2 regions of the Rhodoferax sp. LB1P47 genome follow, and region 1 is predicted to be linked to the other one. Evidence: riboswitches for the same ligand, from Rfam matches in the RefSeq annotation. Region 1 holds a riboswitch; the other holds the start of a gene.
The links. A riboswitch is a leader RNA that binds a small molecule or an ion and turns the genes downstream of it on or off. The one in region 1 is predicted to bind glycine.

Region 1 (7,203 bases):
CTCGTTGACCGCTGCGGCACTCAGTTCGTTTTGCAGGGCGACAAAGGTACCGACGCGGTCGCGCCAAATGACTTCATTGGGGCGCACATTCTCGGTAACGGTGGCGCTGGCGGCCACATTGTCACTGTTCGCACCTTGTTTGGCGGCCAGCTGGATGAAGGGCAGAGTTTGTTTGCCCGCCGCAACAATTGCATCTAAAAGTTGGCGCTCTGCATCACTGGCATCGCTGGTGGACAGAATTTTGGTCAGGGCTGCCAGGCTTTCGTTGTAGGCAGCTTCTGTCGCTTGCGCGGCCTTGAGCTCATCGCCAATCATCTTGGCATCGTATAGCAGCGCCACGGTGCGCGTTTGGATACCCAGCAGGCTGATGCTGTTGAGCATGCTGTTGGCCATTTGGCTCTTGGCGTTGTTGACTTCGGCAATTTTCTGGATATGCCCGGTGACCCGGTTCAACGCCAGGCCACCAATGCCCGCCACCAGTACCAGCAATGCCAAGACCAGGGAGAACCCCGTCATCATGCGGCGTGAGAGCGACAAAGGTTTGCGAAAAATGGAGGCCATGTAAGTTCCTGCGGGTCAGTTTTGAATGCAATTTTGTACACATTTTAGTAAGCCGTGTTGTGCACACGTCGTCCGTGAAGCTTACAGGGTAAAAATGACGGACGATGGACTCTGAACACGTTCTTTCAATACCACGCTCTATGCCCGGGCGGTTAAGCGTAATCCGCCACCGGTACGCAGCTGCAAAACAGATTCCGGTCGCCAAACACGTTGTCCACCCGGCCCACTGGCGGCCAGTATTTGGACTGTTTCAGGCTGGCCAGCGGAAACGCGCCAATCTCGCGTGCATACGGGCGGTCCCACTCGGCGCCCAGCAGGCTGGCGGCGGTGTGGGGGGCGTGCTTCAGCGGGTTGTTGTCTTGCGGCCAGGTGCCGTTCTCAACCTGGCGGATCTCGTTGCGGATGGCGACCATCGCGAAGATGAAGCGGTCCAGCTCGGCCAGGGTTTCGCTCTCGGTGGGCTCCACCATCAGCGTGCCGGGCACGGGGAAGCTCAGCGTGGGGGCGTGGAAGCCGTAGTCGGCCAGGCGCTTGGCGACATCTTCGGCAGTCACGCCGCAGCTGTCTTTGATGGGGCGCAGGTCCAGGATGCATTCGTGCGCCACATGGCCGTTGGCGCTGGCGTACAGGGTGGGGTAGTGCGGCGCCAGCTTGGTACTGACGTAGTTGGCGGCCAGGATGGCGGCTTCGGTGGCGTGTTGCAGGCCGTCGGCACCCATCATGCGGCAGTACATCCAGCTGATCGGCAGCACCGACGCATTGCCCAAGGGCGCCGCGCTGATGGCCCCGATGCCGTGCTGGGTGTCACCCGCCGTGGCGTGGCCGGGCAGGTAGGGAATCAAATCCGCCACCACGCAGACCGGGCCCACACCGGGGCCGCCGCCGCCGTGCGGGATGCAGAAGGTCTTGTGCAGATTCAGGTGGCTCACGTCGCCGCCAAATTCGCCGGGTGCAGCCACGCCGACCAGGGCGTTCATGTTGGCACCGTCCACGTAGACGCGGCCACCATGGCTGTGTACCAGGGCGCAGAGCTCTTTCACCTGGGTTTCGAACACGCCGTGGGTGCTGGGGTAGGTGATCATCACCACCGCCAGCTTGTCACTGTGTTGTTCGCACTTGGCCTGCAGGTCGGCCATGTCCACGTTGCCTTGTGTATCGCAGGCGGTGACCACCACCGTCAGGCCGGCCATCTGGGCGCTGGCGGGGTTGGTGCCGTGCGCGCTGCTGGGGATTAGGCAGATGTTGCGTTGGCTTTGGCCGTGGTCGTCAAAGTAGGCCTTGATGGCCAGCAGACCGGCGTATTCGCCCTGGCTGCCCGCATTGGGCTGCAGGCTGATGCCTGCGTAGCCCGTGGCCTGGCACAGCCATTCGCGCAACTGTGCGTCCAGCTCGGTGTAGCCCAGGCGCTGGTCGGCGGGGGCGAAGGGGTGGATGTTGGCAAATTCGGGCCAGGTGACCGGGGCCATTTCGCTGGTGGCGTTGAGCTTCATGGTGCAGCTGCCCAGCGGAATCATGCTGCGGTCCAGTGCCAAATCTTTGTCGCTCAAGGCGCGGATGTAGCGCAGCATGCTGGTCTCGGAATGGTGGGTGTTGAACACCGGGTGCGTCAAGAAGGCGCTGCTGCGGCGCAGCTCGGCGGGAATCAACGAGTCCACGCTGTCTTCCAGCGCGCCCAGGCGCGGCATGGGCTCGCCCGGCTTGACGAAGAACGACCACAGCATTTCGATGTCGCCCCGTGTGGTGGTTTCGTCCAACGAGACACCCAGGTGGTTATTTAAGCGAAAACGCAGGTTTGCGCAGGCGTTATGTGCGCGGGAAGCTATCAAATCGCTAGCATCGTCGGTTTTGACGGTGATCGAATCGAAGGCATGCGCGTTGGTAATTTCATAGCCCATCTGTTGCAAACCGCGCGCCAGGATGGCCGTAAAGCGGGCCACGCGCTGGGCGATGCGGGTCAGCCCCTGGGGGCCGTGGTAGACCGCGTACATGCTGGCCAGCACGGCGGGCAGCACCTGGGCGGTGCAGATGTTGGAGGTGGCTTTTTCGCGGCGGATGTGCTGCTCGCGGGTTTGCAGGGCCAGGCGGTAGGCCGGGTTGCCATGGGCATCTACGCTCACCCCCACCAAGCGGCCGGGCATGGAGCGTTTGAAGGCATCGCGGCAGGCCATGTAGGCGGCGTGCGGACCACCGTTGCCCATCGCCACGCCAAAGCGCTGGGTGTTGCCGATGACGATGTCGGCATCCCATTCGCCGGGCGGCACCAGCAGGGTCAGCGCCAGCAGGTCGGCGGCCACGCATACTGCCGCACCGCAGGCGTGGGCCACGCCCACCAGCGGGCGCAGGTCGTGCAGCATGCCGTTGGTGGCCGGGTATTGGGCCAGCACGCCGAAGAAGTCGCCGCTGGCCATCAGCTGGGGCAGGGTTTCCAGCGCGGTGCTAACTTTGATGTCGATGCCCAGCGGCTTGGCGCGGGTTTGCACCACTTCGATGGTTTGCGGATGGCAGTCGCCTGCCACGAGGAAGACATTGCTCTTGCTTTTCACGCTGCGCTTGGCCAGCGTCATGGCCTCGGCGGCGGCGGTGGCTTCGTCCAGCATGGAGGCGTTGGCGATGGGCATACCGGTCAAGTCACAGACCATGGTCTGGAAGTTGATCAGCGCTTCCATGCGGCCCTGCGAGATTTCGGCCTGGTAAGGCGTGTAGGCGGTGTACCAGGCGGGGTTTTCCAGGATGTTGCGCAGAATCACGCCGGGCGTGTGGGTGCCGTAGTAGCCCTGGCCGATAAAGCTTTTGAAGACTTTGTTCTTGGCCGCAATAGCCTTGAGCTCGGCCAGCGCTGCGGCTTCGGTGATGGGCGCGGGCAGCACCATGGGCGTGCTGCGCGCAATCGAGCGTGGCACGATGCCGTCAATCAGGTCCCGGCGCGAACTGGAGCCGATCACTTCCAACATCAGGGTTTCATCGGCGGCATCGATGCCGATGTGGCGGGCGATGAATTCGGCGGAGTTTTCGAGTTCGAGCAGGGAGGTCGTCATAGCAAGGCAGTGGTTTTACCCACTCTCCCATTCGTGTGAGACGGGCGGGAGAGGGTTGGGGTGAGGGGGAATTTAGGCGCTGAAGGCGGTATAGGCCGCTTCGTCGAGCAGCGCCGCAATTTGCGATGCGTCCGACAGCTTGACCTTGAAGAACCAGCCCGCACCCAGTGGGTCGGTGTTGGCCAGAGCCGGGTCGGCGCGCAGGGCTTCATTCACCTCGGTGATTTCGCCGGACACAGGCATGTAGACATCGGCAGCGGCCTTGACCGACTCGACCACGCCGGCCACGTCTTTTTGGGCAAAAGTAGCACCGACTTCGGGCAGGTCGACAAACACCACGTCACCCAGTGCGTCTTGTGCGTGGTGGGTGATACCGACGGTGGCGGTGTCGCCCTCGATGTTCAGCCATTCGTGGTCTTCGGTGTATTTGATCGTCATGGGGTTGCTCCTGTAAAAAATTGAAATCAGCCGCGAAAGTAGCGGTTGGGGGTGAACGGCATGGATACGACTTCCATCGGCACGATTTTGCCTCGCACGATGGCGTTCACGCGGGTGCCAATGGCGCTGCATTCCGGGGTCACATAGCCCATCGCAATAGGTTTATCCACCGTGGGGCCGAGCAGTCCGCTGGTGACTTCGCCGATGGGCTTGCCTGCGGTGTCTTGCAGGGCGGTGTGCTCGCGCACGGGGATGCGTTCCAGGGCTACGAGTCCGACGCGTTTTCGCGTTGTAGCGCTTATTCCACCTGCGATGGTAGCTAGTATTTTGGTAGCGCCCGGGAAACCACCAGCGCGCGTACCACCGGCCCGTCGCACTTTCTGGATGGCCCAGTTCAGACCTGCTTCCACCGGCGTGGTGGTGGTGTCCAGGTCGTTGCCATACAGGCACAGCCCGGCTTCCAGGCGCAGTGAATTGCGGGCGCCCAGGCCGATGGGCTTGACTTCGGGCTGGGCCAGCAGCGCGCGGGCCAGGGCGTCGGCCTGGCTGCTGTGGACGGAGATTTCAAACCCGTCTTCGCCGGTGTAGCCGCTGCGTGTCAAAAAGCAGGGAATGCCCGCCACATCGAAGTGGCCGCCAGTCATGAACACCAGCTTTTCCACACCGGGGGCCAGGCGCGCCAAGGCATCCACGGCCTGTGGGCCTTGCAGCGCCAGCAGTGCCAGCTCCGGCAGGGGGATGACTTCGCAGCGCTGGCCGATTTTTTCCTGGATGTGGGCAATGTCAGCCACTTTGCAGGCCCCGTTGACGATCACGAAGATGTCGGCCTCGCGCTTGAAGAACATCAGGTCGTCGAGGATGCCGCCGTCGTCGCCCAAAAGCAGGCCGTAGCGCTGCTTACCCACGGGCAGGTCGATCACGTCCACGGGGACCAGGGTTTCAAACGCGGCTGCTGCGTCTGCGCCCACCAGTCGCAACTGGCCCATGTGGGATACGTCGAACAGGCCCGCTGCCGTGCGGGTGTGGTGGTGCTCGGCCATCAGGCCAGCGGGGTACTGCACCGGCATGCTGTAGCCCGCGAAGGGCACCATGCGCGCACCGAGTTCCAGGTGCAGGGCGTTGAGCGGCGTGAGACGTAAATCGGACATGGCGGTTCTTTCAGAGGGCACACAGGAAATCATGGTTTTAGAAAAACCATGTGTGGCCCCCTCTGTCCGTTGTACCTGAGCGATTCGCCGGGCGGGCCTTGCGGTGGTGCAGGCCGACTGCGGGTTGCGCCTTCGGTGAACCCGCTCAGGGGCGGGCTTCTCTCCAGGGGGAGACGCTTGTAAAAGCGTTTGTCAGTCCTTTTGCCTGAGCGTTCAGACCCACGTTGCGGGGTCCTGCGCCTTCGGCGGTTTTCTCGGGGAAAACTCTCTCCTGACCCTCTGATTCTAGCCTCAGCCGGCGGCCCGTTTGGCGCATTCTGCCCGGCATAATTGGCCGCTATAAGGAACCACCATGCAACTTGCTGACATCGACCAAGAGCTTGAAACCGAAAGAACCCGGGGTGCTGTGCGCGATATCGTGATTCCTCCCTGCCCGGAGCTGCTGGTAGCCTTGCAACGCGAAGTGCAGGGCGGCGACCCCGACCCCGCCAGCATTGCCCGCATTGCCAGCCAGGACGTAGCGATGGCCGCAGCGCTGATCCGTTACGCCAATAGCCCATTATTTGCCCGCTCCCGTCCCGCAGGCACGGTGGGCGAGGCGATCGCCATGCTGGGAATCCAGCAGACGGTGGCGGTGTTGACCGGGTTTTTTACCCGCAGCGCAATACCGGTCAACTCGGCTTTGCTGGCGCACTTTTGGGAAACATCGACCCGCCGGTCGATGGCGATGGCCTATATCGCCCGCCATCTGTACGGTGTGGACCCCGATATTGCGCAAACCTGCGGCCTGTTTTGCCATGTGGGCATTCCGGTGATGTTGCAGGGCGTAAAGGGCTATGCCGGCACGTTGGCCGAGGCGATGGCCCGGCAAGACCGCAGCTTTACCGCCACCGAAAATGCCGCTCACAAGACCGACCATGCGGTAGTCGGCGCGCTGGTCGCCAAGACCTGGAAGCTCCCCCCGCTGGTCACTGCCGCAGTGCGCTTGCACCACGACTTCAACATTTTGTCCGCTGCCAGTATTCCGGCCGAGGTGCGTAATTTGGTGGCCATGTCTTTGGTGGCCGAGCATTTAGTAACCCTGCACGAGGCCAGTCCAGAGTCGCAGGAGTGGGCACAATTTGGCGAGGCCTGTATGGCGCATCTGCACATTGATGCGGTCGAGCTAGAGGGCTGGCTGGATGCGCTGCACCCCGTGTTTGAGAGTGCTGTATAGCGGTATTAGGACTTACGCAGCATCCAGTCCGTCTCACTTGGTCGTTCTGGTAAGTGCAGCTGTGCGGTCTGGGCCGGGGTTTGTGCCAGCAGTTTGCCGCGCCTGAACACCTGTAGCCGGGTGGCGCGCAGGCGGATGGCTTCCACCGGGTCAAGTGCTTGCAGCAGCACAAAGTCGGCCCAGCAGCCGGGCTCCAGACCATAGCCGTCGAGCTGCATGATCTTGGCCGGGCTGGTGGTCACGGCTGCAAAGCACTGGCGCATGGCGGACTGGCTGGTCATCTGGGCCACGTGCAGACCCATGCTGGCCACTTCCAGCATGTCACTGCTCCCCAGGCTGTACCAGGGGTCCATCACGCAGTCCTGGCCAAAGGCAACGGTCAGGCCGTGGGCCAGCATCTCAGGCACTCGGGTCATGCCCCGGCGCTTGGGGTAGCTGTCGCCCCGGCCTTGCAGGGTGATGTTGATCAGCGGGTTGCTGACTACATGGATCTGCGCCTCGGCCATCAGCGGCAGCAGTTTGCTCACAAAATAGTTGTCCATGCTGTGCATGGAGGTGAGGTGCGAGCCGGTGACGCGGCCGTGCAGGCCCAGGCGCTGGGTCTCAAAGGTCAGGGTTTCAATGTGGCGCGACATCGGGTCGTCGGACTCGTCGCAGTGCATATCGACCAGTAAGCCCCGCTCGGCGGCCAGCTCGCACAGCAGTTTTACGCTCAAGGCACCCTCCGCCATAGTGCGCTCGAAGTGGGGAATGCCGCCGACCACGTCCACACCCATGTCGAGCGCGCGCTTGAGCTTGTCCATGG
Region 2 (7,203 bases), on a different contig from region 1:
GCACAGCTTCCAGTGGCGCAACCGGGATGACCGCCCCACCCTCGGCCCGGTGTGGACGCTGGTGCAAGAGGCCTTTTTTGGCGACTTCTGGGCCGACCAGGTGCCGCGCTTGCAGGCCCAAGGCTGGGCGGTGGCCGTGCAACCCGGCTTTGCGCATGAAAGCGTGCCGGTGCAGCGTTGGCGGCTGCACATCCACCCCGACACCGGCGACATCGCCAGCAAAGAACTGGCCGAGCCGCTGCGCAAGCCCGAGCGCGGCGTGCAAAAGCTGCGCCTGCCCGAGCGCGAAGGCGCGTGGCTGCTGAGCTTAGGCATCGAGATCGACGGCGAAACCCTGGACCTGGCCCCCATGCTGGCCGACCTGCTCCAGCGCGACAGCCGCTGGCTGCACGCCGACCAGATCGCCGCCATCGACGACCACGCCACCATCCGCCTGCGCGCGCCCGGTGGCCGACGCATTGACGCACCCGCCGCACCGCTGAAGGCCATCGTCGGCGCGATGGTCGATTTGCTGACCGACCCGCTGCGCCACCACAACAACGGCCTGCTGCGCCTGGGTGCGTGGGAGGCGCGGCGGCTGGAGTCCCTGCGCGCCGGGCTGCTGGACGCGCACCGCGTCGGCCCGCACAACGCCTGGCAGCTAGCAGGCGACCTGGGCCTGGCCAGCCTGGCCAAACGCCTCACCGCGCTGGGCGTGCCGCAGCCTGTGGCCACGCCCGAAGGCCTGCAAGTGCAATTGCGCCCTTACCAACTGGAAGGCCTGGCCTGGCTGCAATACCTGCGCACCCACAGCCTGGGCGGCATTCTGGCCGACGACATGGGCCTGGGCAAAACCGCGCAGGCCCTGGCCCATGTGCTGGTGGAGAAACAAGCCGGTCGCCTGGACCTGCCCGCACTGGTGGTGCTGCCCACCTCGCTTATCTTTAACTGGCAGGCCGAGGCCCGCCGCATGGCCCCCGGCCTGCGCCTGCTGACGCTGCAAGGGCCAGACCGCGCAGATTTGTTTACGCAAATGCCCCAGCACGACCTGGTGCTGACCACCTACCCGCTGCTGTGGCGCGACATGGATGCGCTGGCGGCGCAGCACTTTCACCTGGTCATCCTGGACGAAGCGCAGATGGTCAAAAACGCCGGCAGCCGCAGCGCCCGCGCCCTACGCCGCCTGCACAACCGCCACAGCCTGTGTCTGACCGGCACGCCGCTGGAGAACCACCTGGGCGAGCTGTGGGCGCAGTTCGACTGGCTGATGCCCGGCTTTTTGGGCGATGCACGCAGCTTTGCCGCACGCTGGCGCAAGCCCATTGAAGACAACGGCGAAACCCTGCGCGCCGCTCTGCTGGCCCAGCGGGTGCGCCCCTTCATATTGCGCCGCCGCAAACAGGACGTAGCCAGCGAACTGCCCCCGCGCACCGAAGTCATCCTGCGCGTACAGCTGCAAGGCCAGCAGCGCGAGCTCTACGAAGGCGTGCGTGCCGCAGCCGACCTGCAGGTGCGCCGCGTGCTGGAGCGCCAAAGCTTCAACGGCGCGCAAGTGACCATCCTCGATGCACTGCTCAAGCTGCGCCAGGTCTGTTGCGACCCGCATCTGCTCAAGGGAAAGAAGCCCGCCAAAACCATGGAACGCGCCAAGCTGGCGCTGCTGGCCGACATGCTTCCCGAGATGGTGGCCGAGGGGCGGCGGGTGCTGGTGTTTTCGCAGTTCACCGAGCTACTGGTACTGGTGGCCGAACAGCTGGAGGCTTTGGCGTTGCCGTTTTTGAGCCTGACCGGCAAAACCCCACCGAAAGAGCGCGGCAGCGTGGTGCAACGCTTCCAAGCCAAGGAAGTACCCGTGCTGCTGCTGAGTTTGAAAGCCGGTGGCGTGGGCCTGAACCTCACCGCCGCCGACACCGTCATCCACATGGACCCGTGGTGGAACCCCGCCGTGGAGGAACAGGCCACCGCCCGCGCCCACCGGATCGGCCAGGACCAGCCGGTGTTTGTCTACAAGCTGGTGGTGGAAGGCAGCATCGAAGAGCGCATGCTGGAGCTGCAAGCCCGCAAGCTGGCGCTGGCCAACAGCGTGCTAGGCGTTGATGCCCAGGGCGGGCTGAAGTTTGATGCGGCCGATCTGGATGCCCTGCTGGCCCCGTTAGGCAGCGGGGCCATCACGCAATCCCCCGAGCAAGCCGCCCGCCGTTGGGGCCGCACCAGCAGCCGCGCCGCCTGAAAACTATCAAAACAATAGCTGCTTGCGCCCATGTGATGGGCGCAAGCGGCCTATTTCTTATATATGCAACGGGCGGGCCGCCACCATCGCTGCAACCATGTCAGCCGTCACCGCCGACAGCGTCAAACCCAAATGCCCGTGCCCGGTGTTGTAGAACACGCCGGGCCGCTTGCCCGGGCCGACGCGGGGCAGCATGTTCGGCATCATGGGGCGCAGCCCGGCCCAGGGCACCACGTTTTCGGTGCGCACGCCGGGAAAGCACTGCTGCACCCATTCCACCAGCGGGCGGATGCGGTCGGCCCGGATGTCGCGGTTGTAGCCATTGAATTCGGCCGTGCCCGCCACCCGAAAGCGCCCTGCCCCCAGGCGGCTGCTGACCAGCTTGGTTTCGTCGTCCAGCAGGCTGACCATGGGGGCCGATGCCTGGCTGTGCGCGTCGTCCAGGTGCACCGTGATGGAATAACCCTTGACCGGATAGATGTTGACCCGGTCGCCCAGCTGGGCGGCAATGTCGCGGCTCGCTGTGCCCGCACACACCACCACGCCGTCGAACACGCCGGTGTGGGTGTCGTCACCGTCTTGCGCGGTGATGGTCACGGACTTGCCGTCGCTTTTGACGCTCTGGATGGCATGGCCGTAGCGGGTTTGCACGCCCAGGCGCTCGGCGGCGGCTGCGATGCCGGTGCTGAATTTGTGGATGTCGCCGGTGGTGTCGCTCTCGGTGAAGTAGCCGCCGTAGTAGTTGCCTGCCAAGGTGGGTTCGATAGCGCGCATCTCTTGCGGGGTGACGGCGCGGCGGTCCAGTCCGCCCTGGGCTAGCAGTTTGGAGACCTTGCCCGCATGCACAAAGTTGCCCTTGTCGCGGTAAATATGCAGGATGCCTTCGCGCTTGTGGTCAAAGTCCAGGCCCTCCTCGGCTGCCCAGGCATCCAGATGCTGGCGCGCAGCCATCGCCAGGCGGGTGGTTTGGATGGTATTTTTTTCGTACTGCGGTATGGCGGCAATGAACTCGGCAAACCAGGCCATCTTGTGCCAGCTGGGCTTGGGGTTGACCAGCAGCGGCGCATCGCTGCGCAGCATCCATTGCAGGCCCTTGAGCACCGTGGACCAGTGGTTCCACACCTCGGCATTCGACACCGAAAACTGCCCGCCATTGGCAAACGAGGTTTCCATGGCCGCGTAGCGGTGTTTTTCGAACAGAGTGACGGCAAAACCGCGTTTGGCCAAAGCGTAGGCCGTGGTAACGCCCGTGATACCGCCGCCGATAACGGCCATGCTGGTTGTAGATTTTTTCATGATGAGAGCTCCAAAACGTCACAGGGGGATAGCAACAACCATGCGCAGCTATCGCCCCCTCTGTTTTGGACCTGAGAGATTCACGGCAGGCATACTGCCAGGCCGCTTGCTCCTGCGGTGAGCCGGGTGACGAAACCCAGCTGCTCTTCAGATGTGTGTGGTGTGGATACCGGTCCTTTTGCCTGAAAGTTTCCGGGGCGGTTGCTCCTTCGGCGCTGGTTTTCCTGCATGCAGGGGGAGCAGTCTCTCCCGGTATCGACGCTGATTATCCCACTCGACTCACGCCGCCTTCCAGAAGATGTAGTCGGCCTGGTACTTCACGATTTCTTTGCTGCCCTTGTTGGCGGCGCTGCACATGCTGGCCGGGGCTACGCCGCCCACTGTGGCCACACGCTGGATGTGCGTGATGCCAGCCATCGCGCCCATGCCCATAGCCGGGTTGGCCTTTACCAGTTGCAGGGGGATATTGCCGGCGCCTGCCGGGGCCACGGCGAGTTGGGTGGCCGTGAGCTTGGAGCCATCCATAGATTCCCAGGTGGCAGGCGGGCCAAAGTATTTGCCCACTTGTTTGCCGCTGCGGTTGTTCAGCACCGCATTGGGGCCCACGAAAACCCATTCGGTCATGCCGGGGGCGTTGGCTTTGTCACGGCATTCGTAGGTGATCTCGCCCACGCCCACGGTTTCCATGGCCACGGCGTGGCCCATCGGCACTTTGACCGCCTCGGGCAGGTTGTTTTGGCTGAACATGGGTTGCATCGGGGCCATAGAGCCGCAGGCCGTCAACAACGTGGCAACTGCGGTGGCGGCAAAGGTGGAAATGCGTGTGGTCAACATAGGGGGCTCCAGTCAAAGAAGTTGGGTTCAAAAGCCGCAACACGCCAAGGTGCTGCCGCTCTATATACGCAGCCCCGTTGCCGCTGGATTCAAATCGACTGCATTTATTTAACATTCACTTTTTACAGAAGTATTCATCTCCATTAGTCTGCTTTTTATCCAGTATTTATGGGCTACGATCGTGGCCGCTTCTAATTCTTTTTCAACCGGAGAACACCATGAAAAAATTTCTGTCCATGTTGGCCGTCGTGGTCACCATCGGTTTGTCCAGCGCCCCGATGGATGCCGATGCCGCCAAGCGCATGGGCGCGGGCAAGTCGCTAGGCATGCAGCGCCAGGCTGCCACGCCTAACAAAGCTCCCACCGCCACCCCGAACCAAACGCCAGCAAACGCGTCTGCCGCCGCACCTGCGGCTGCCGGAACGGCTGCTGCGGCTGCAGCCGCGCCCAAGCGCTCGTGGATGGGCCCCTTGGCGGGCCTCGCCGCTGGCCTGGGCCTGGCCGCTTTGGCTTCGTCTATGGGGTTGGGTGGCGCACTGTCGTCGATGCTGATGTATGGCCTGCTGGCCGCAGCCGTGATGCTGGGCGTGGGCTTCTTCATGCGCAAACGTGCTGCGGCACGCCAGCAAGCGGGTGGCAACACCGTGGGCGGCATGCAGTACGCCGGTGCCGGTGCACCTGCGGATGCACACGCCACGCCTGCGGCGGATAACAGCGCCGCATTCAAGACCGCAGTGCCTGCGTCGGTAGTGGGTTCGGCCATCGGTTCCAGCATTGGATCCAGCATAGGTTCTGGCCTGTCCAGCCCCGTCGCCAGCCCGTCCATTCCGGACGACTTTGACACCGCTGGCTTTGTGCGCAACGCCAAGGTCAACTTCATTCGCCTGCAAGCCGCCAACGACGCGGGCAACCTGGAAGATATCCGCCAGTTCACCACGCCGGAAATGTTTGCCCAGCTGAAGATGGACCTGACCGAACGCGGTGCCGGGACCCAGCAGACCGATGTGGTCAGCATCGACGGTAACGTGTTCGAAGTGGTGGAAGAAAACGGCCACTACATCGTCAGCGTGCGCTTCACCGGCCTGATCCGCGAAGAAGCCAGCGCGCCGTCTGAATCGTTCGACGAAGTCTGGCACCTGACCAAGCCGCTGCAAGGCAACGGCGGCTGGGTACTGTCGGGCATCCAGCAGATGTAAAAATCTGCCGCGTTACTTGCAAAGCCCCGGCCCCACAGCCGGGGCTTTTTTCATGGGGCCCGGTAAACCAGCACCTTCAGCGCCCGCTCATCCGACACATCGGCAAACACCGCCGGGTTGGCCAGCCGCTCGACAAACGCCAGCGCAGGCGCCAGAACCCGCATCTGGTCTTGCAGAAACGCCACGCCCAGCTCCGGCGCGTTCAGGCACAGCAGCACATGGCCGCCGTGCATCAGCAGATCGGGCAGGCGGCGCATCAGGCGGGCGTAGTCCTTGGTGGCGATGAAGCTGCCTTTCTGAAAACTGGGCGGGTCTACGATAACCAGGTCGTACGGGCCGCTGCGGTTGATCTTGCCCCAGGTGGTGAAGATGTCGTGCGGCAAAAAGCTGGCCCCGGTGGTCAGGTTATTCAGCCGGTGGTTTTGCTGCCCAATGCCGATGGCCCCCTGGCCCATGTCCACATTGACCACCAGCTTGGCACCGGCCTGCAAAGCCACCACCGAGAAAGCGCAGGTGTAGGCAAACAGGTTCAGCACCCGAAAGTCCGGGCGGCCCGCCACGTGGGCCAAAGACTGCACATGGTTATGCACCCAGCGCCTGCCTTCGGCCATGTCCAGAAACAGGCCGTGGTTCTGCCCCTTGAGCACATGCACCCGGTAGCGTGCGCCCTGCTCCGTGACCACATGCGGGTCCGGCACTGCCCCAGCCATCAGCCGGGTCTCGGTGCGGCCATCGAAGCGGCATTGGTAGACCCAGTTCAGCGGTTGCTCCGGTGCCAGCTGTTGCCAGCGCGCGGCCAAGGCAGCGCCGATCGTGGCCAGTTCGTCATCGCTGGCAGGCTGGAAACTGGTCAACACCACAACCGGTGGAAAAGCATCCAGCGCCCAGTGCTCACAGCCCGGATACAGACCGCCCCGGCCATGAAAAATGCGCTGCGCATCGGTAGGCAGGTCCATCGAGGCGATGGCGTTGAGTAAGGCTTGCATCGGCGTACTATTTAAATATTTAAAGAAAAAAGCCCCGCAGCCCATATGGAATCTGCGCAGCCAGCTACTGAATTTGTAGCATTCGGATTTTAAGCCAAGCAGCTTACTGCGCCGCCGGGCAACCTGGCATACACACATCTGCCACTCCAGAGTCACGGCTTTGTCACGCCCCACTTCTAAGCTCATAGGCTTTGTCACCAAGGCCTACCCCATGCAGTTTTCTCCGCCCTCCTCCCACACTCTGCGTTCCCGCTGGGCACCGGCCACCCTGGCCCTGTGCATTGCGCTGGCGCTGGCTGCCTGCGGAGACGGTGACGGCGAAGAGGCCCCGCTGGGCACGCCCACCTTGGCCTTCGTGTCGCCCACGGAGAGCCTGGACCTCAGCAACTACACCCTGGCCGGCCGCTACACCCTGCCCGTTAACCTGACCGCCGGGGCCAACCAGATTGCCGCCGAAGTGTCCGCCGTAACCTACAACGCCGCCACCGACAGCCTGTTCATCATTGGCGATGAAGGCACCTACATCACCCAGATCTCCAAAACCGGCGCGGTCATCGACACCATGAACCTGCCCGCAGGCCTGTTTGCCGACCCCGAAGGTATTACCGCGATTGGCGGCGGCCAGTTTGTGGTGGCCAACGAGCGCCTGCGCACCGCCAACCTGCTGACCTACGCCGCAGGC

Region 2: linked by a shared signal. The riboswitch ahead of AC0969_RS13320 (D-amino acid dehydrogenase) and the one ahead of gcvT (glycine cleavage system aminomethyltransferase GcvT) in region 1 are both predicted to bind glycine.

Annotation. Positions count from the first base shown of each region.
Region 1 is NZ_JBWMAU010000003.1:48,704-55,906, reverse strand. It holds gene AC0969_RS05720 (methyl-accepting chemotaxis protein) at 1-561, opposite strand, end outside; gene gcvP (aminomethyl-transferring glycine dehydrogenase) at 714-3,596, opposite strand; gene gcvH (glycine cleavage system protein GcvH) at 3,669-4,034, opposite strand; gene gcvT (glycine cleavage system aminomethyltransferase GcvT) at 4,061-5,182, opposite strand; glycine riboswitch at 5,235-5,359, opposite strand; glycine riboswitch at 5,366-5,466, opposite strand; gene AC0969_RS05700 (HDOD domain-containing protein) at 5,535-6,398, shown strand; gene AC0969_RS05695 (amidohydrolase family protein) at 6,404-7,203, opposite strand, start outside.
Region 2 is NZ_JBWMAU010000011.1:53,728-60,930, reverse strand. It holds gene AC0969_RS13325 (DEAD/DEAH box helicase) at 1-2,209, shown strand, start outside; gene AC0969_RS13320 (D-amino acid dehydrogenase) at 2,267-3,505, opposite strand; glycine riboswitch at 3,666-3,767, opposite strand; gene AC0969_RS13315 (DUF3455 domain-containing protein) at 3,785-4,339, opposite strand; gene AC0969_RS13310 (Tim44 domain-containing protein) at 4,558-5,535, shown strand; gene AC0969_RS13305 (class I SAM-dependent methyltransferase) at 5,586-6,521, opposite strand; gene AC0969_RS13300 (SdiA-regulated domain-containing protein) at 6,733-7,203, shown strand, end outside.